Regions from separate parts of the Variovorax restrictus genome, predicted to be linked through region 1. Evidence: predicted binding sites of a transcription regulator. Region 1 holds the regulator's gene; each other region holds the start of a gene.
The links. Region 1 encodes FNR, which switches genes on or off when oxygen is low (the NO sensors DNR and NnrR bind a similar motif). Its sites were predicted from a motif close to TTGATNNNNATCAA; they were not measured.
Positions count from the first base shown of each region.

Region 1 (6,044 bases):
GGCGTCACGTCGACCGCGTGCTCGCCCAAGGTCACCAGGCCCTGCGCGGCCAGCGGTTCGAGCGCTTCCAGCTCGGCGGCGAAATGCCGACGGAAATCGACCAGGTGGGCCAATGCGATCGACTCGAAGTTCACCTGGCCCTGGCACATCAGCGCCATGATCACCGCGCGCCGCAGCACGTCGTCGCGCGACAGCGCCAGACCGCGCACGACCGGCAGACGGCCCTGGTCGAGCAGGTCGTAGTACTCCTCCAGCATCTTCGCGTTCTGGCTGTAGGTGGCGCCAACGCGGCCGATGGCCGACACGCCCAGCGCCACCAGGTCACAGTCGGGCTGCGTGCTGTAGCCCTGGAAGTTGCGGTGCAGCCGGCCCTGCCGCTTGGCGATCGCGAGCGCGTCGGTCGGCAGCGCGAAATGGTCCATGCCGATGTAGACGTAGCCCGCCGCGGTGAGCGCGGCGATCGAGCGCGACAGCATGTCGACCTTGGTCGCCGCGTCGGGCAACTCGGCCGCTTCGATGCGGCGCTGCGGCTTGAAGCGCTCCGGCAGATGGGCATAGGCATAGAGCGCGATGCGGTCGGGCAGCAGTTCGCAGATCTGCGCCAGGGTGCGGTCGAAGGACGCAGCCGTCTGCTTGGGCAGGCCATAGATCAGGTCGACGTTGACCGACGCGAAGCCGATGCGCCGCGCCGCGGCCATCAGGTCGAACACCTGCGCCGCAGGCTGGATGCGGTGCACCGCCTTCTGCACGGCGGGGTCGAAGTCCTGCACGCCGAAGCTCAGGCGGTTGAAGCCCATCGCCGCCAGCGTCTCGAGCCGGCTCGCGTCGATGGTGCGCGGATCGATCTCGATTGAATACTCGCCGTCGGGCGCCAGCACGAAGGCGCTGCGCAGGATGTCCATCAGCCGCGCGAGGCTGGCGTCGTCGAGGAAGGTTGGCGTGCCGCCGCCCAGATGCAGCTGGCTCACCAGCGCGCCGCGCCCGAGCTGCGCCACCTGCAGGTCGACCTCGCGCGCCAGGTAGCGCAGGTACTCGTCGGCGCGCTCGTGGTGCTTGGTGACGATCTTGTTGCAGGCGCAGAAGTAGCACAGCGAGTCGCAGAACGGCACGTGCACATAGAGCGACAGCGGCAGCGCACGGGCGCTGGTGCCCGTGCGGCGCTGGCGCAGCGCCTGCGCGTAGTCGTCGCAGCCGAAAGCCTCGACGAAGCGGTCCGCCGTCGGGTACGAGGTGTAGCGCGGGCCGGCGACGTCGAAGCGCTTCAGGGTCGCCGGCGTCATCACGGGTGCAGCAGAGGCGGCAACCCGCTGCAGACGGGTCGGTGCGGCGGATTCGGTCAGGAGGGTGGATGGCATGGTGGTTGGAGCGCTCAGGGCTCGTCGACTGTGCCGCCAACCGGGCCCGTCTTCATTGACGCCCGTCAAGCCTGCGCACCCACCGCTCGCGAACAATGCCCTCAAACCACCGAAGCGTCGGCAGCGCACTCCCCGCCTGCCCCGCCCGCACCCATGACCCCCGAAACCATCAAAGTCGCCTGTTCCAACTGCAACCTGCGCGAGTTGTGCATGCCGATCGGCCTGCAGCCCGCCGACCTGAAGCGCATCGACGAGATCGTTGCCACGCGCCGCAAGGTGAAGCGGCGCGAAACGCTGTTCCACAACGGCGAGCGCTTCACCTCGCTCTACGCCATCCGCACCGGCGTCTTCAAGACCCGCGTGACATCGGAAGACGGCCGCGACCAGGTCACCGGCTTCCAGATGGCCGGGGAGATCATCGGCCTGGACGGCATCGTGAACGACCACCACACCTGCGACGCGGTCGCGCTCGAAGACGCCGAGGTCTGCGTCATGCCCTTCGACCGCATCGAGGAGCTGTCGCGCGAGGTGACGGCTCTGCAGCGGCATGTGCACCAGATCATGAGCCGCGAGATCGTGCGTGAGCACGGCGTGATGCTGCTGCTGGGCAGCATGCGCGCCGAAGAGCGCCTGGCCGCATTCCTGCTGAACCTGGTGCAGCGCCTGCATGCGCGCGGCTTCTCGCAGTCGGAGCTGGTGCTGCGCATGACCCGCGAAGAGATCGGCAGCTACCTCGGGCTCAAGCTCGAGACGGTGAGCCGGACGCTGTCGAAGTTCGTCGAAGACGGCATCGTCGCAGTGCAGCAGCGCCACGTGCGCATCGTCGACGCCGACAAACTGCGCCGGCTGGTCAACGCTCCGGCGTGTTGACCTCGCGCCGCGACATCGCGAGCAGCGCGGTCAGCGCGCTCGAGCCCATCGCCAAGATCCAGAAGACGAAGAAGCTCGCGGTGTAGAGCCCCTGGCGCGACAGCGGCAGCGGCTCGCCGCGCCAGTGCACGTCGCTCGGGTCGACCATGGCGAACACCAGCATCTCGACGACGCTGGCCAGAAGGAACGACGGCCAGAGAATCCAGGCCAGACGGCGAATGCGGCGTTTCATCGCGTTCGGCTCACCGCTTGGGGAGCGGTACGTCTTCGCTCGGCGTGGCCGCATGGTTGCGGCCGGTCTGCGCGGGCATCAGCTTCTTGTCGGCCAGCGTCTTGTTGATCTCGAGGCCCTGGCGGTAGTAGTCGGCCGCGATGACCGGGTCCGGTGTGCGGATGGCCAGCCACAGCGTGGCGAAGCCGGCCACCACGACGATGGCCGGGCCGGCGATCACCATCCACACGTACGGGAACTTCCACCACGGCTCGGCCGCGTCGTCCGTGCCGTCGGGCGTCTTCGATGCAAGGGCATTCATGGGTTGTCTCCTGGGGGTTCAGCGCGGAACGAGAAAGATGGCTTTCTCCGACACATGGGCGCCGCCGTCGGCGGCCCGCACGTCGAAGTAGACCGGGTGCGAGCCCACGGGCGCGGCACCGTAGGGCAGCTGCAGTCGCACGGCGACCCAGCGTGACTCCGCGGGCTGCACCTCGACCGTGTCGCCGGCCACCACCGAGAGACCATCGAGGCCGCTGGTGGTGATCTGGTAGCGCTGCGGTCGCTCGGTCGCGTTCATGACCTGCAGGCGATAGACGTTCTCCAGCATGCCGCCCTCGACGATGCGGGCGAGCGAGGCGCGGTCGCGCACCACGTCGACCTTCAGTGGCGTGCGCGTCACCAGGCTCGCGAGCAGGCCGATGCACAGTGCGGCGAGCACGCTGCCGTAGATGAGCACGCGCGGACGGAACACCCGCGCGAGCACCTGGCGTGCCGACCAGCCCGCGGCCAGGCCGTTCTGCGTGGCATAGCGGATCAGCCCGGGCGGGTAGTCCATCTTGTCCATCACCGTGTTGCACGCGTCCACGCACAGGCCGCAGCCGATGCATTCGTACTGCAGCCCATCGCGGATGTCGATGCCGGTCGGGCACACCTGCACGCACAGCGTGCAGTCGATGCAGTCGCCCAGACCGTTGCGCTCATGCTGCTTGCCGCGCGCGCCGCGCGGGTCGCCACGCGCCGCGTCGTAGCTGACGATGAGCGTGTCGCGGTCGAACATCGCGCCCTGGAAACGCGCGTACGGGCACATGTACTTGCAGACCTGCTCGCGCATGAAGCCCGCGTTGCCGTAGGTCGCGAAGCCGTAGAAGAAGGCCCAGAAGACCTCCCACGAGCCCATCTGCGTCTGCAGGAAGGCCATGCCCAGCTCACGGATGGGCGTGAAATAGCCGACGAAGGTGAAGCCGGTCCACATCGCGATGCCCAGCCACACGATGTGCTTGAAGGTCTTCTTGACGCCCCGTTCCATCGTCAGCGAGCCCTTGTCGAGCCGCATGCGCGCGCTGCGGGCGCCTTCGATCTTCTCCTCGACCCACATGAAGATCTCGGTGTAGACCGTCTGCGGGCAGGCGTAGCCGCACCACAGGCGGCCCGCCATCGCGGTGAAGAGAAAGAGCGAGAGGGCCGAGACGACGAGCAGCCCGGTGAGGTAGATCAGGTCCTGCGGGTAGAGCACCAGCCCGAAGATGTAGAAGCGCCGCGCCGCCAGGTCGAAGAGCACCATCTGGCGCTCGCCCCAGTCGATCCACGGCAGGCCGTAGAACACGATCTGCGTGATGAACACCATGGCCCAGCGCCAGCGCGCGAACACGCCCTGGATGCTGCGCGCGTAGATCTTCTTGTGCGACGCGTAGAGGCCGACGGTCTCGCCCTCGGCCGGGACGATGGGGATCACGTGGCGCGGCGGTGGCGCAGGGTCGGGTCGTGGGGAGGCGGACATGGAGGCGGGCGACGGGCGGTCGTGCTCAGCGCGACGCCGCAGACGGGTTGTTCGACAGGCCCCAGACATACGACGCCAGCACCTGGATCTGCGCATCGGTCAGACGGCCCTGCTGCGCCGGCATCTGGTTGGTCTTGCCGGTGTTGATGATCGAGACGATGGCGTCCTGCCCGTAGCCGTGCAGCCAGATGCGGTCCGACAGATTGGGTGCACCCAGGGCCGGGTTGCCGCCGCCGGTCATGCCGTGGCAGGCCGCGCAGGCGGTGAACTTGGCTTTGCCGAGGCCGGCGCGCACCGAGTCGTGCGGGCTGCCCGACAGGCTCAGCACGTAGTTGGCGACGTTCTTCACGTCGTCCGGCGTGCCGACGGCCGCGGCCATCGGCGGCATGACACCGATGCGCCCGAGCGTGATGGACTCCTGGATCTTCGCCGGGTCACCGCCGTGCAGCCAGTCGCCATCGGTCAGGTTCGGAAAGCCCTTGCTGCCGCGCGCGTCGGAGCCGTGGCACTGCGCGCAGTTGTTCAGAAACAGGCGTTCGCCGATCGCCATGGCCTGCGGCTCGCGCGCCATCTGCTCGGCCGGCATCGCGGTGAACTTAGCGTACACCGGCGCCAGTTCGGCGTTGGCCTTGGCAATCTCCTTCTCGTACTCGCCCGCGGTGCTCCATCCGAGCTGGCCCTGCATGCTGCCCAGCCCCGGGTAGGCGACGAGGTAGCCGAGCCCGAAGACGATGGTCAGCACGAACAGGCCCACCCACCAGCGCGGCAGGGGGTTGTTCATTTCGCGCAGGTCTTCGTCCCAGACGTGGCCGGTGGTGTTGTCGCCGCCGGCCGGGGTGCGCGTGCGGTTGGTGATCCACAGCAGGAGTGCGCAGGCGGCGATGCTGGCCAGCGAAATGAAGGTGACGTAGTGCGACCAGAAGCCGCTGATGAAATCGCTCATGATGTTCGCTTCAGTCCTGTTCGAAGGGCAGCTGCGCGGCTTCGTCGAAGCCCCGGCGGTTGCGGCCGGCACAGGCCCAGACGATGATGCCGACGAAGGTGACGAAGGAGGCCAGCGTGGCCGCGATGCGCAGCGTGGTGATGTCGATGTCCATGGTTCGCTCCTTCGCTTACTTGAGCGCGAGGCCCAGCGATTGCAGATACGCCACCAGGGCGTCCATCTCGGTTTTGCCGGTCACGGCTTCCTTGGCGCCGGCGATCTGCTCGTCGGTGTAGGGCACGCCCACGCGGCGAAGCGCCGTCATGTGGGTGCCGATGCTGGCGGCGTCGGCCGGCGCCTTGTCGAGCCAGTTGTAGGCCGGCATGTTCGACTCGGGCACCAGGTCGCGCGGGTTGTTCAGGTGGATGCGGTGCCACTCGTCGCTGTACTTGCCGCCCACGCGGTGCAGGTCGGGGCCGGTGCGCTTGCTGCCCCACTGGAAGGGGTGGTCGTAGACGAACTCGCCCGCCACCGAGTAATGACCGTAGCGCAGCGTCTCCGCGCGGAAGGGGCGGATCATCTGCGAGTGGCAGTTGTAGCAACCCTCGCGGGTGTAGATGTCGCGGCCGACCAGTTGCAGCGGCTCGAGGGGCTTCACGCCGGTGACGGCCTCGGTGGTCGACTTCTGGAAGAACAGCGGGACGATCTCCACCAGGCCGCCGACGGCGATCACCAGCAGGATCAGCACGATCATCAGGAAGTTGTTGGTCTCGATCTTCTCGTGGGAGAAGCCGGTCTTGTCGGACTTGGGTGCGTTGGAACTCATGGTGTGCTTTTCTTCAGGCGTTCAGGCATGGGCCAGTGCGGGAATCGGCGCGCGCACCGAACGGCCGGCCACCACCGTCA
Region 1 covers NZ_JBPJZH010000001.1:2,980,536-2,986,579, forward strand. Annotated here, with positions in the region: gene hemN (oxygen-independent coproporphyrinogen III oxidase) at 1-1,280, opposite strand, end outside; gene fnr (fumarate/nitrate reduction transcriptional regulator Fnr) at 1,509-2,225, shown strand; gene ACSFA0_RS14090 (hypothetical protein) at 2,206-2,457, opposite strand; gene ACSFA0_RS14095 (FixH family protein) at 2,468-2,758, opposite strand; gene ccoG (cytochrome c oxidase accessory protein CcoG) at 2,777-4,216, opposite strand; gene ccoP (cytochrome-c oxidase, cbb3-type subunit III) at 4,242-5,159, opposite strand; gene ACSFA0_RS14110 (cbb3-type cytochrome oxidase subunit 3) at 5,170-5,307, opposite strand; gene ccoO (cytochrome-c oxidase, cbb3-type subunit II) at 5,329-5,964, opposite strand; gene ccoN (cytochrome-c oxidase, cbb3-type subunit I) at 5,986-6,044, opposite strand, start outside.

Region 2 (6,044 bases), on a different contig from region 1:
TACAGCGTGCCCCCGGTCATCGCGCTCGAAGCGTCGCTGGCCAGGAAGGCGCACAGTGCGCCGACCTCTGCGATACCCACCAGCCGCCGCAGCGGCGCACGACGAACGGCCTCTTGGAGCAGCGCATCGAAGTTCGGGATGCCCGACGCCGCGCGCGTGGCCAGCGGGCCGGGCGAAACGACGTTGACGCGGATGCCCCTGGGGCCGAGCTCGGCCGCCATGTAGCGCGTGCTGGCCTCCAGCGCGGCCTTCACCGGGCCCATCAGACCGTAGTCGGGGATCACCTCTTCGGCGCCCACGTAGCTCATGGTCATCAGGCTGCCGCCGTCTTTCATCAGCGGCTCGGCCAGCCGGGCCATGCGCGCAAAGGAATGGCAGGAGATGTCCATCGCCCGACCGAAGCCTTCGCGCGAACTGTCGGTCACGCGGCCATGCAGGTCACTCTTGGGGGCGAAGGCGATGGAGTGCAGCACGAAGTCGAGCCGCCCCCACTGCTGTTCGATGGCGGCGAACACGGCCTCCATCTGGCCGGGCTGCTCCACGTCCAGCGGCAGCGCGATGGGCGCCTGCAGTTGCTGCGCCAGCGGCTCCACATGCGGGCGCGCCTTGTCGTTGAACCAGGTCACGGCCAGCTCGGCACCAGCATCGCGGAACGCGCGTGCGCAGCCCCACGCGATGCTCTGCGCGTTGGCGATGCCGACGACCAGCCCCTTCTTGCCCTGCAAGGTGGTGTTCATCTCATTTCTCCAGAACGTAGCTGCCCGGCGCATCGGCGATGGGCGCGTAGCCCGTGGCGCCCATGCGCGGCGGCTTCACGCGCCGGCCCGACCGCCCCGCGAGCCACTGCTGCCAAGCCGGCCACCAGGAGCCTTCGGCGTCCGGTGCGGCGGCGAGCCACGCGTCCGGCGCGACATAGCTGCCGCCGGCCTCGCGCCGAAGCATCCGGTAATGGCGGTGCGGATGGCCCGGCGGACTGACGATGCCGGCGTTGTGCCCGCCGCTGGTCAGCACAAAGGTGATGTCCGTCGCCGTGAGGTAGTGCAGCTTGTGCACCGACCGCCAGGGCGCGACGTGGTCGGTCTCGGTGCCGACCATGAACAGCGGCAACGTGATGTCGCCGAGCGCCACCGGCCGGCCGCCGACCGGGTAGCGCCCTTCGCTCAGGTCGTCGTTCAGGAACAGGCGGCGCAGGTACTGCGAATGCATCGTCGCGGGCATGCGCGTCGCGTCGGCGTTCCAGGCCATCAGGTCGTTCATAGGGGCGCGGTCGCCCAGCATGTACTCGTTGACCAGGCGCGACCACAGCAGGTCGTAGGAGCGCAGCATCTGGAAGGCGCCGGCCATCTGGGCCGCCGTGAGGTAGCCGGTCTCGGCCATCTGCGCCTCGAGCAGGCTGACCTGGCTCTCGTCGATGAAGAGCCCCAGCTCGCCAGGCTCGCTGAAGTCTGTCTGCGCCGCCAGCAGCGTGGCCGACGCCAGGCGCTCGTCGCCGTCGCGCGCCATCGCGGCCGCCGCGATGGCCAGCAGCGTGCCGCCCAGGCAGTAGCCCACGGCATGCACGCGCTGCCGCGGCACGATGGCATTGACCGCATCGAGCGCGGCCTGGAAGCCGGACTGCAGGTAGTCGTCCATGCCCAGGTCGCGTTCCTCCACGCCCGGGTTCTTCCACGAGATGCAGAAGACCGTGTGCCCCTGCGCCACCAGGTAGCGGATCAGCGAATTCGACGGCGAGAGGTCGAGCACGTAGTACTTCATGATCCACGCCGGCACGATGAGCACCGGCTCGGCATGCACGGTGGCCGTCGTCGGCGTGTACTGGATCAGCTCCATCACCCGGTTCTTCAGCACGACCTTCCCCGGCGTGGCCGCCACGTCGCGCCCGACGACGAAGGCCTCGGTCCCGGCGGGCGCAGTACCGGCGGCGAGCCGCGACAGATCCTCGGCCAGGTTCTGCATGCCGCGCACCAGGTTCACGCCGCCCTGTGCCATCGTGCGGCGCAGCACCGTCGGGTTGGTGAGGAAGCGGTTGCCCGGCGAGAGCATGTCGAGCCACTGGCGGGCACAGAAGGCCACCACGTTCTCGTGGTGCTTCTCGACACCAGCGATGCCGTGCGTGGCGGCGTCCCACCATTGCTGCGTCAGGAGAAAGGACTGATGCCAGAGATTGAAGGGCCACTGGCGCCATTCGGGCTCGGCGAACCGGCGGTCGCGGGCCGGGGGCTCGACCAGCGCGCGCGCCTCGCCCGGGCCCGCCAGCAGGCATTCGTGCAGATAGCGGGCGAGCTGCTGCGCGTGTTCGCCGGCCAGTTGCGCCAGCGCCAGTTGCCGCCCCGGCGACACCGCGAGGTGCGCGCCCCAGTCCAGCCCGGCCAGCAGGGCCGATGCCGGAGAGAGTGCGCCGGTCAGGCGTGCCAGGGCGCCGTGCGCCACCGTGTCGAGATGCGTGACAGGCGAAGGCGGAGTTGGCTCAGACATGCGCGGTCCTCAGGATTTCCGCGGTCGACGCGAAACGGAGTTGATCGAAAGCTCGGTCGCGCCGTCGGCCTCGAAAGCCAAGCACAACGACCGTCCACAGAATAGTGGGAACGCCCCGCACCCCCTTGATCCCCGTCAAGCGCGGGCCGATGCCTTAGCGCCAGCGGTGCATCGCCACAACCGCATGACCTCGCCAGGATCGCGCCTGCCGATGGCGATCAGTCGCCGCGTCCCTCGGTGAGTTGACGCACGACCGCTTCACGACCGAAGCGCTGCGCGGCACTTTCCGTGGGTCCGCGCCAGTCGGGAAGGTGCAGCAGCAGGTAGGCCGCCAGCCCTTCGAGCTGGGGCTCGTAGCTCTTGCGCAGCCGGCTCATCGCCTGCACGGCCAGCTCGTCGTCGCGCCAGGCCGGCAGCAGGCGGCGAATGTCGGGTGCGAGCGCCCTCAACGCGTCGGCGTCCATCCCCCGATGGCCGACCTTTGCGGCCGGCCTCACGCGCAACGCATCGATCGCCTCGTCGAGGATGCGCCGCAATGCGGAGAACGTGGCGGTGGCCTGGTTGCGTCGCTGGTCGTCGCTCCCGGCGATGAGCAGCGTGCACACGTCCAGCACCACGGCCAGCGACCCCAGCCACGACTGGCCCTCGTGTTGCGATCGGTAGAAGGCGAGCATCGGGTACACGGCCTGGCTCTCGATCAGGTCGCTGGCCCAGACCTCCCAATCTCTCAACCAGCGCTCCAGCGCTTCCGGACTGCCGTGCGCATGCCAGGCCAGCAGTGCAGCGGCCGTCGGCGGCGAGCCGGCCCGGGCCGCGAATTCGATGAGCTGAAGATCGCGGCGGGTGAAGTGCTGGTAGAGCACGGGAAGGTAGCCGATGGTCAGCGCGATGAACCCGAAGCCCGTGCCCGCCTCGACGATCACCAGCAGACGTGCCACCCCATGGTGCGGCACGCTGTCGCCATAGCCGAGCGTGAAGAAGGCGTCGCCGCTGACGATGATCTGGGTTGCGAGCGACGCCGCGCCGCCGCCAGGCAGGAAGGCCTGCAGCGCCCACTGCACCAGACCGAAGCCGACGATCAGGCTCGCGCCCCACACGGCGAAGAGCATCACCATCGACAGCGGCCCGTAGACCCCGATGAAGTCCTCACGCTGGCGTCCGTCTGGCCAGAGGCGGGCGCACCGAGCCCAGACCGCCCAGGTGCACTTGAAGAAGTAGTGGTTCAACCGAATGCGGCGGCGAACCGGGCGCGGCAGCAAGACCACCTCGAACGCGTCGATCAGTGTCGCAAACACCATCACGGCGCCGAGCAGCAGGGCGAACAAATGCATCGGACACCACGCGGAAAAGAAAAACACATCATGCCTCGCGCCAGGCGGGGTGCAAGGCCAGCCGCCGGCCGCTCTCAGCCGTCGAAGCAGCGCCTCAACCGCGCCGGGGCCCAGGTGCTGCGGGCCGTATCATCCCGCCCGATGTCTTCTGCCGCTTTCACCTCCCTGCCCTCCGCGGGCAGCCTCACCGATGTCGCCGGCATCGAAGTCGGCCACTTCAGCGACCCCCGCCGCCCCACCGGCTGCACCGTGATCCTCACGCGCGAGGGCGCTGTCGGCGGGGTCGACGTGCGCGGCGCCGCACCGGGCACGCGCGAAACCGACCTGCTCGCGCCCGGCAACCTGGTGCAGCAGGTGCACGGCATCATGCTGGCCGGCGGCAGCGCCTGGGGCCTGGCGGCCACCGAGGGCGCGATGCGCTGGCTGGAAGAACGCGGCATCGGCATGGACGTACGCTTCGGCACGCTGCCGATCGTGCCGGCCGCGGTGCTGTTCGACCTGCCGATGGGCGACGCGCGCATCCGCCCCGACGCCGCGGCCGGCTACGCGGCCTGCGAGGCCGCATCGACGCAGACGCCGGCCGAAGGCAACGTGGGCGCCGGCAGCGGCGCACTGGTGGGCAAGCTCTTCGGCGTCGACCGCGCGATGAAGGGCGGCATCGGCAACGCATCGATCACGGTCGGCGGCGTGACCGTCGGCGCACTGATCGCCTGCAACGCGCTGGGCGACGTGATCGACCCCGACACGGCGCAGGTGGTGGCCGGCGCGCGCACGGTGGACGGCCGCGCACTGCTCGACACGCGCCGCGCACTGATGCGCGGCGAGTTGCCCAAGCCGCTGCTGGCCGGCACCAACACCACCATTGGCGTGGTCGCGACCGACGCAGTGCTGACCAAGGTGCAGGCCAACCGCCTGGCGATGGTGGCGCACGACGGGCTCGCGCGCAGCATCAACCCGGTGCACACCATGAGCGATGGCGACACGCTGTTCGCGCTGGCCACCGGCCGCGTGCCGCTCGACGGCGCCGCGCCGGGTATGACCGTGCTCAGCGCCATGGCCGCCGAGGTGGTGGCCATCGCCACGGTGCGTGCGGTACGCGCGGCGCGCGCGCTCACCCTGGGCGACTGGCACATCCCCTGCGCGGCGGACCTCGCGGGTACCTGACCCCCTCACGACAGCGACGACCGCGAACCCACGATGTCCATGCCCAAAACGCTCAAGCTGATCCTGCTGTCGATCCGCGACCTCATCGCCTCGGCAGGCCCCGTGGTCTTCCTGGTGATCGGCCTGCTGATCGCGGCGTACTGGTGGCTGCAGCCTCAGCCGCCCAAGCGCGTGACGCTGGCCACCGGCCCGGCCGGCAGCGCGTATGCCGAGTTCGGCCAGCGCTACGCGCGCGCCCTGGCCACCAACGGCATCGAGGTCATCCTCAAGCCCAGCGAAGGCTCGTCGGACAACCTGCAGATGCTGCGCAACGGCACGGCCGACGTGGGCTTCGTGCGCGGCGGCAGCGCCGACGTGGTGGCCGACGAAGAGGCCGGCCTCAGCTCGCTGGGCAGCCTGTTCTACGAGCCGCTGTGGATCTTCTACCGCAGCGATGCGGCGCGCACGGTCAACCGCAAGACGGGCACGCTCGAATCCATCGCCCAACTCAAGGGCTTGCGCGTGAACGTCGACAAGCCGGGCAGCGGCGTGCCGGAGATCATGGAGCGCATGCTGCGCGCCAACCACCTCGACGCGAGCGCACTGCAGTTGTCGAACCTGGAGCAGACACCAGCGACCGAGGCCCTGCAGGCCGGGTTGCTCGACGTGATCGTGCTGGCCTCGGCCCCGCAGTCGCCGCAGGTGCAGCAGCTGCTGCGCGCGCCGGGCATCGCGCTGATGGACCTCGCGCAGAGCGACGCCTACTCGCGCCGCTTCGCTTTCCTGTCGGCCGTCACACTGCCGCGGGGCGTGGTCGACCTGGCGCGCGATGTGCCGACGCACGACGTCTCGATGCTGGCCGCCACCACCTCGCTGCTGGCGCGCGAAGAGACGCACCCTGCCCTGCGCCAACTCTTTGCGCAGAGCGCACAGACCTTGCACGGCGATGCCGGCTGGTTCAACCGCGCACGCGATTTCCCCAACACCCGCACCAGCGAGCTGCCCGTGAGCCCCGAGGGCGACCGCGCGATCAACGGCACACCGCCCTTCTGGCAGCGCTACCTGCCCTTCTGGGCCAGCAACCTGATCGAGCGC
Region 2 covers NZ_JBPJZH010000002.1:759,637-765,680, reverse strand. Annotated here, with positions in the region: gene fabI (enoyl-ACP reductase FabI) at 1-737, opposite strand, end outside; gene ACSFA0_RS18230 (PHA/PHB synthase family protein) at 739-2,475, opposite strand; gene ACSFA0_RS18225 (ion channel) at 2,694-3,806, opposite strand; gene ACSFA0_RS18220 (P1 family peptidase) at 3,948-4,970, shown strand; gene ACSFA0_RS18215 (TAXI family TRAP transporter solute-binding subunit) at 5,004-6,044, shown strand, end outside.
Region 2: the regulator FNR is predicted to act here: its motif matches at 2,601-2,614, upstream of ACSFA0_RS18230 (PHA/PHB synthase family protein).

Region 3 (6,044 bases), 2.4 Mb from region 1:
CGCGCACCTTGCCACGCGCGAGCAGGGGCAGGCTTTGGATGGAGGAGGTGTGGACGGTGGTCATGGCGAAGACGTGAGAAAACGGAAGGGAAAGGCGGATTGTGCGCGCAGAAAAAAGCCACCGCGAGCGGTGGCTTCGGCAGACGGCAGAGGCTCAGCGCACTTGTTGCGCGAGCTCGCCCTTGGCGTACTTCGCCGCGACGACCTGCAGCGTGTCGCCCTTGATCTTCGCGCCCTGGCCTTCGCAGCCGAACTCGATGTAGCGCTGCTTGCAGACCAGCTTGGCGGCTTCGCGCGCCGGCTTGAGCCATTCGCGGGCATCGAACTTTTCCGGGTTCTCGAACATGAACTTGCGCACCGCGCCGGTCATGGCCAGGCGGATGTCGGTGTCGATGTTGATCTTGCGCACGCCATGCTTGATGGCCTCCTGGATTTCCTCGACGGGCACGCCGTAGGTTTCCTTGATCTGGCCGCCGTACTGGCGAATGATCGCCAGCAGGTCCTGCGGCACCGACGACGAACCGTGCATCACCAGGTGGGTGCTCGGAATGCGCTGGTGGATTTCCTTGATGCGGTCGATCGCCAGGATGTCGCCGGTGGGCTTGCGGGTGAACTTGAACGGGCCGTGGCTGGTGCCGATGGCGATGGCCAGCGCGTCGATCTGGGTGCGCTTGACGAAATCGGCGGCCTGCTCCGGGTCGGTCAGCAGCTGCTCGCGCGTCATGGTCGCGTCGGTGCCGTGGCCGTCTTCCTTGTCGCCCTTCATGGTCTCGAGCGAGCCGAGGCATCCCAGCTCGCCTTCGACGGTGACGCCCACGCGGTGCGCCAGCTGCGCCACCTTCTTCGTGACTTCGACGTTGTATTCGTAGCTGGCGATGGTCTTGCCGTCGGCTTCGAGCGAACCGTCCATCATCACGGACGAGAAGCCGAGGTCGATGGCACCCTGGCACACGTCCGGGTTCTGGCCATGGTCCTGGTGCATCACCAGCGGGATGTTCGGGTAGCTCTCGATCGCCGCCTGGATCAGGTGCTTGATGAAGCCCTCGCCCGCGTACTTGCGCGCGCCGGCGCTGGCCTGCAGGATCACCGGCGCGCCGGTTTCCTTGGCGGCTTCCATCACGGCCTGCACCTGTTCGAGGTTGTTGACGTTGAAAGCCGGAATGCCGTAGCCGTTGGCGGCTGCGTGGTCCAGCAGTTCGCGCATCGAGACGAGAGCCATGGGAAATACCTCGCGGGAATTAAAGATGGGAAATGAAGAAAAACTAGCTCAATTCTACCGAGGGGGCTTGTGGGACAGGTCCGACGGCAGGCCCACGAATTGCAGGATGGGCGGCACCACCGGCCCGCCGATCCAGCGGATCGGCGTGGCGACCGCACCGATCAGGGTGACATGGCTCAGGTTGTCGAAGGTCTGCACCTGCACGTCGATGCCCTCGGCGCGCAGCCGGCGGGCCATCTGGCCGGTGTTGCGCACGGGGTCGACCAGCGCGTCCTTCGTGGCGGCCAGCAGCAAGGTGCGCGGCGCGGCCGTCGAGACGTGGGCGATGGGCTGCGACGAACGCGGCGTGTTCGGCCAGTCGAAGGCACGCTGCGCAGCCGGGTCGCCCATCGGCAGGAAATCGTAGGGCCCGGCCAGCCCGATCCAGCCGGCCAGCTGCTTTGGGCTGGCGCCGACTTCGCCCAGCCAGCGCGGGTCGAGCGCCACCATGGCGGCGTTGTAGCCGCCCGAGCTGTGGCCCATGACATAGACCTGCTTCGGGTCCGCGCCGAGCCGGGCCGCATTGTCGAGCCCCCATTTCATCGCCAGAGCGCTGTCGCGGACGAAGGCCGGATAGGTCGCCTGCGGCGACAGGCGGTAGTCGGGAATGACCACGACGGCACCGCGCGCGGCCAGCGCTTCGCCCACGAAGCGGAAGCTCGCGCGCTCACCGGTGGTCCAGGTGCCGCCGTAGAAGAAGACGATGAGCGGGCGCTGCCCTTCGGGCGGGGCCGCCTCCGTCAACGGGCGGTAGACGTCGAGCTGTTGCCGGGGCTCGCGGCCGTAGGCGACGCCGGTCTCGGCGACATAGGTGTCGCGCGGCGTGAGCCGGTCGACAAGCTTGAGGGGGGAGCAGGCGGCCAGCAGCGATGTGGCGGCCACGGCGAACGTGACGCGGCGGCGCAGGAAGAGGGATCGGATCATGCCCCCCCTGTACGCATCGCCCCGCGCCTCGGTTTGCAGGACAGCGCCTGCATCCTCGGCCTCAGGTGGCGCGGCAGATCTTCAGCATGTTGGTGCCGCCCGGCGCGCCCATCGGCTCGCCGCAGGTGATGGCGTAGACATCGCCGCTCTGCACGATGCCGCGCTTTTTCAGGTGCGACTCGGCCTGCTCGAGGGCCGTGTCGCGGTCGGTGTGCGAATCCATCAACAGCGGGCGCACGTTGCGGTAGAGCGCCATCTTGCGCTGCGTCGACAGGCGCGAGGTGAGCGCGTAGACCGGGATGTGCGCCGAGTGCCGGCTCATCCACAGCGGCGTCGAGCCCGATTCGGTCAGCGCCACGATCGCCTTGGCGCCCAGGTGGTGAGCCGTGAAGAGCGCGCCCATCGCGATGGCCTGGTCGATGCGGGCGTAGGTGTGGCCGCTGAAGTCGGTGTCGCGGGCCGTGTCCTCGGCCTGCTCGGCGGCCTCGCAGATGCGGCTCATCTCCTGCACGGTCTCCAGCGGGTAGCGGCCGGAGGCGGTCTCGGCGCTCAACATCACCGCGTCGGTGCCGTCGAGCACGGCGTTGGCCACGTCGCTCACCTCGGCGCGCGTGGGCACGGGGTTGGTGATCATCGACTCCATCATCTGCGTGGCGGTGATGACCACGCGATCCATTTCGCGCGCCATGCGGATCATCTTCTTCTGCAGCGCCGGCACGGCCGCGTTGCCCACTTCCACCGCCAGGTCGCCGCGCGCGACCATGATGCCGTCGCTGGCACGCAGGATCGCTTCCAGGTTCGGGATCGCTTCGACCCGCTCGATCTTGGCGATCATCCCGGGCCGATGGCCGAACTCGGCCGCCGCCACGTTGCACAGCTGGCGCGCCATCTCCATGTCGGTCGCGTTCTTCGGAAAGCTCACCGCCACGTAGTCGGCCTGGAAGCTCATGGCGGTCTTGATGTCCTCCATGTCCTTGGCCGTCAGCGCCGGTGCCGTGAGGCCGCCGCCCTGCTTGTTGATGCCCTTGTTGTTCGACAACTCGCCGCCGAGCTTGACCGTGGTCATGACCAGGTCGCCCTTGACCGCGTCGACGACCAGCACGATCAGCCCGTCGTTCAGCAGCAGCTTGTCGCCCGCCTTGACGTCGCGCGGGAGGTCCTTGTAGTCGAGGCCGACGCCGTCGACGTCGCCGAGTTCGGTGCGCGAGGCATCGAGCACGAACTTGGCGCCCGGCTCGAGCCAGATCTTGCCCTGCGCGAACTTGCCCACGCGGATCTTCGGGCCCTGCAGGTCGGCCATGATGGCGACCTCGCGGCCGGCGCGGCGCGCGGCTTCGCGCACCAAGGTCGCGCGATCGATGTGGTCCTGCGCGGTGCCGTGGCTGAAGTTCAGCCGCACCACGCTGACCTTGTGGACGATCATCTGCTCGATCAGTTCGAGCGTGTTCGACGCGGGGCCGAGCGTCGCGACGATCTTGGTGGCATGGCGGGGAAGGCGGGTCGTATCCACTGTGTCTCCTGGGGGTGTCGGGGGCCGTGTGCCGGTGCGCAGCAGCGCTTTTGGCACAATTCTCACATGCGGAGATGAAAGTGCGCGATGCGATACGGCTGCAACAGACAACCGACGCTGCTTGATCTTCGTCATATCCCCTTCCGATGAATGCGTTACGGTGCGCTCCGTGCTCCGTCGTTCTTCCTCCTCCTGATTCGTCTTATGCAGACCCCGATCGAACCCGTTCCCGTCCCGCTGGCGCCCGATGCGCCGCTGCCGCATCGCAAGATCATCCGCTCCTGGCTGATCCCGATCTCGCAGCGCACCACCGTGCGCGCCTTCGTCCTGCTGGCCATCGACTACCTGCTGTTCGGCGCGCTCATCACGGGCACGGTGCTGCTGGAATCTGTGTGGCTCAAGCTGCTGGCCGCGCTACTGGCGGGCTTCGTCATCGGCCGGCTCTTCATCATCGGCCACGACGGCTGCCACCAGAGCCTCACACCGCACCGCCGCCTGAACAAGTGGCTGGGTCGCATCGCCTTCCTGCCCTCGCTCACCGCCTACAGCCTCTGGGACATGGGGCACAACGTGGTGCACCACGGCTTCACCAACCTCAAGGGCGTCGACTTCGTCTGGGCGCCGCTGACGCAGGCCGAGTACCGCGCGCTGTCGCCGGTGCGCCGCGCCCTGGAGCGCATCTACCGCAGCGGCTGGGGCCCGGGCCTGTACTACATGGTCGAGATCTGGTGGAAGAAGATGATGTTCCCGTCCCGGGCCACGATGGGCAACAGCTACCGCCCGATCTTCGCCAAGGACTGCGCCCTGGTGAGCGGCTTCGCCCTGCTGTGGATGGCCGCGCTCACGGCTGGCGCCCTGGCCACCGGCCAGTCGGTGCTGCTGGCGCTGCTGCTCGGTTTCGTGGTGCCGATGGCCTTCTGGTTCAACATGATGGGCTTCGTGATCTACGGCCACCACACACACGTCAAGGTGCAGTGGCACGACGAGAAGGCCGCCTGGCAGCGCGCACAGCCCTTCGTGTCGACCACCGTGCACCTGACCTTCCCGATGCAAATCGGCGCGCTCATCCACCACATCATGGAGCACACGGCGCACCACGTGGACATGAGCATCCCGCTCTACAAACTGAAGGAAGCCCAGAAGATGCTCGAGCACCTGCTGCCCGAACGCATCATCGTGCAGCGCTTCTCCTGGAAGTGGTATTTCTCCACTGCGCGCGCCTGCAAGCTCTATGACTTCTCGCGCCAGTGTTGGACCGACTTCCAGGGCCGCGCGACCAGCTCGATGCGCGCCGTGCCGGCCTGAGTCCGACGCGCTCGATCCTTCGGGCGCGCGCTGCGGCGCTTGCCCTAGTATCGGGCGATGAATTTCAGTGCTTCGAGGCCATGCTCCCCCTCACGATTCTGGCTGGCGTACGCACGCTGGGTCCTGAGCGGCCTGCTGCTTGCGGGCTACTGGGTGTCGGGCTGGCTCCGCCCGGACGCCGGCTGGGAAAACCACTGGATCGAGAATGTGCAGGTGGCGGTGCTGGTGGGCGGGCTGCTGTTCGCCGCCATCGCGTTCCGCCGCGCGCCGCCTGGCAGCGAGCTGCGCTGCTTGGCCTTGTTCACGCTGCCGATCTGGGCGCTGTGCGCAGCGCGTGAGCTCAGCTGGGGCGCCACCTTCCTGACCGCCGGCACGATGGGACACGACGGCCCGTCGTTCACCTCACGAGATCTCTGGTACCGCCCCGGCATCGCGCCCCTGGTGGTGGTGGCGCTGGCCTTCTCGGTGTACGTCTTCCTGCGCTACCGGCTGGACCGTCCCCTGTTCGACCTCGTGCGGCGGCGCCAGTTTCCCTGGTTCGAACTGGCCCTGTGCGTGGCGGCGGCCGTGCTCGCGGCTGCGGTGGAAGGCCACGTCGGCGGCCTCGCGCTGCCAGGCGTCGGCGCCGCCAAGGAAACGATGGAAGAGTGGTGGGAAACGCTGGTCTACCTGGGCCTGGCGACGGCGCAGATGCGGATCTTCACCACGCTGTCGGACGGTCAGGCGGCATCGACGGCCGTCGGCCGGCGTTAGCCCGCGGCGCGCTTGCTCAGGATCTCGAAGGCCGGCAGCGTCTTGCCCTCGAGGATCTCGAGGAAGGCGCCGCCACCGGTCGAGATGTAGCCCACGTCCTGCTCGATGCCGTACTTGGCGATGGCCGCCAGCGTGTCGCCGCCGCCGGCGATGGAGAAGGCCTTGCTCTCGGCGATGGCGCGGGCGATGGCTTCGGTGCCGTGCGAGAAGGCCTCGAACTCGAACACGCCGACCGGGCCGTTCCACACGATGGTGCCGGCCTCGCGCAGCTGCGCGGCCAGCATCTCGGCAGTT
Region 3 covers NZ_JBPJZH010000001.1:627,131-633,174, reverse strand. Annotated here, with positions in the region: gene ACSFA0_RS02960 (phosphoribosylaminoimidazolesuccinocarboxamide synthase) at 1-64, opposite strand, end outside; gene fba (class II fructose-bisphosphate aldolase) at 155-1,219, opposite strand; gene ACSFA0_RS02950 (alpha/beta hydrolase) at 1,274-2,182, opposite strand; gene pyk (pyruvate kinase) at 2,244-3,692, opposite strand; gene ACSFA0_RS02940 (fatty acid desaturase) at 3,897-4,997, shown strand; gene ACSFA0_RS02935 (hypothetical protein) at 5,055-5,750, shown strand; gene ACSFA0_RS02930 (phosphoglycerate kinase) at 5,747-6,044, opposite strand, start outside.
Region 3: the regulator FNR is predicted to act here: its motif matches at 3,814-3,827, upstream of ACSFA0_RS02940 (fatty acid desaturase).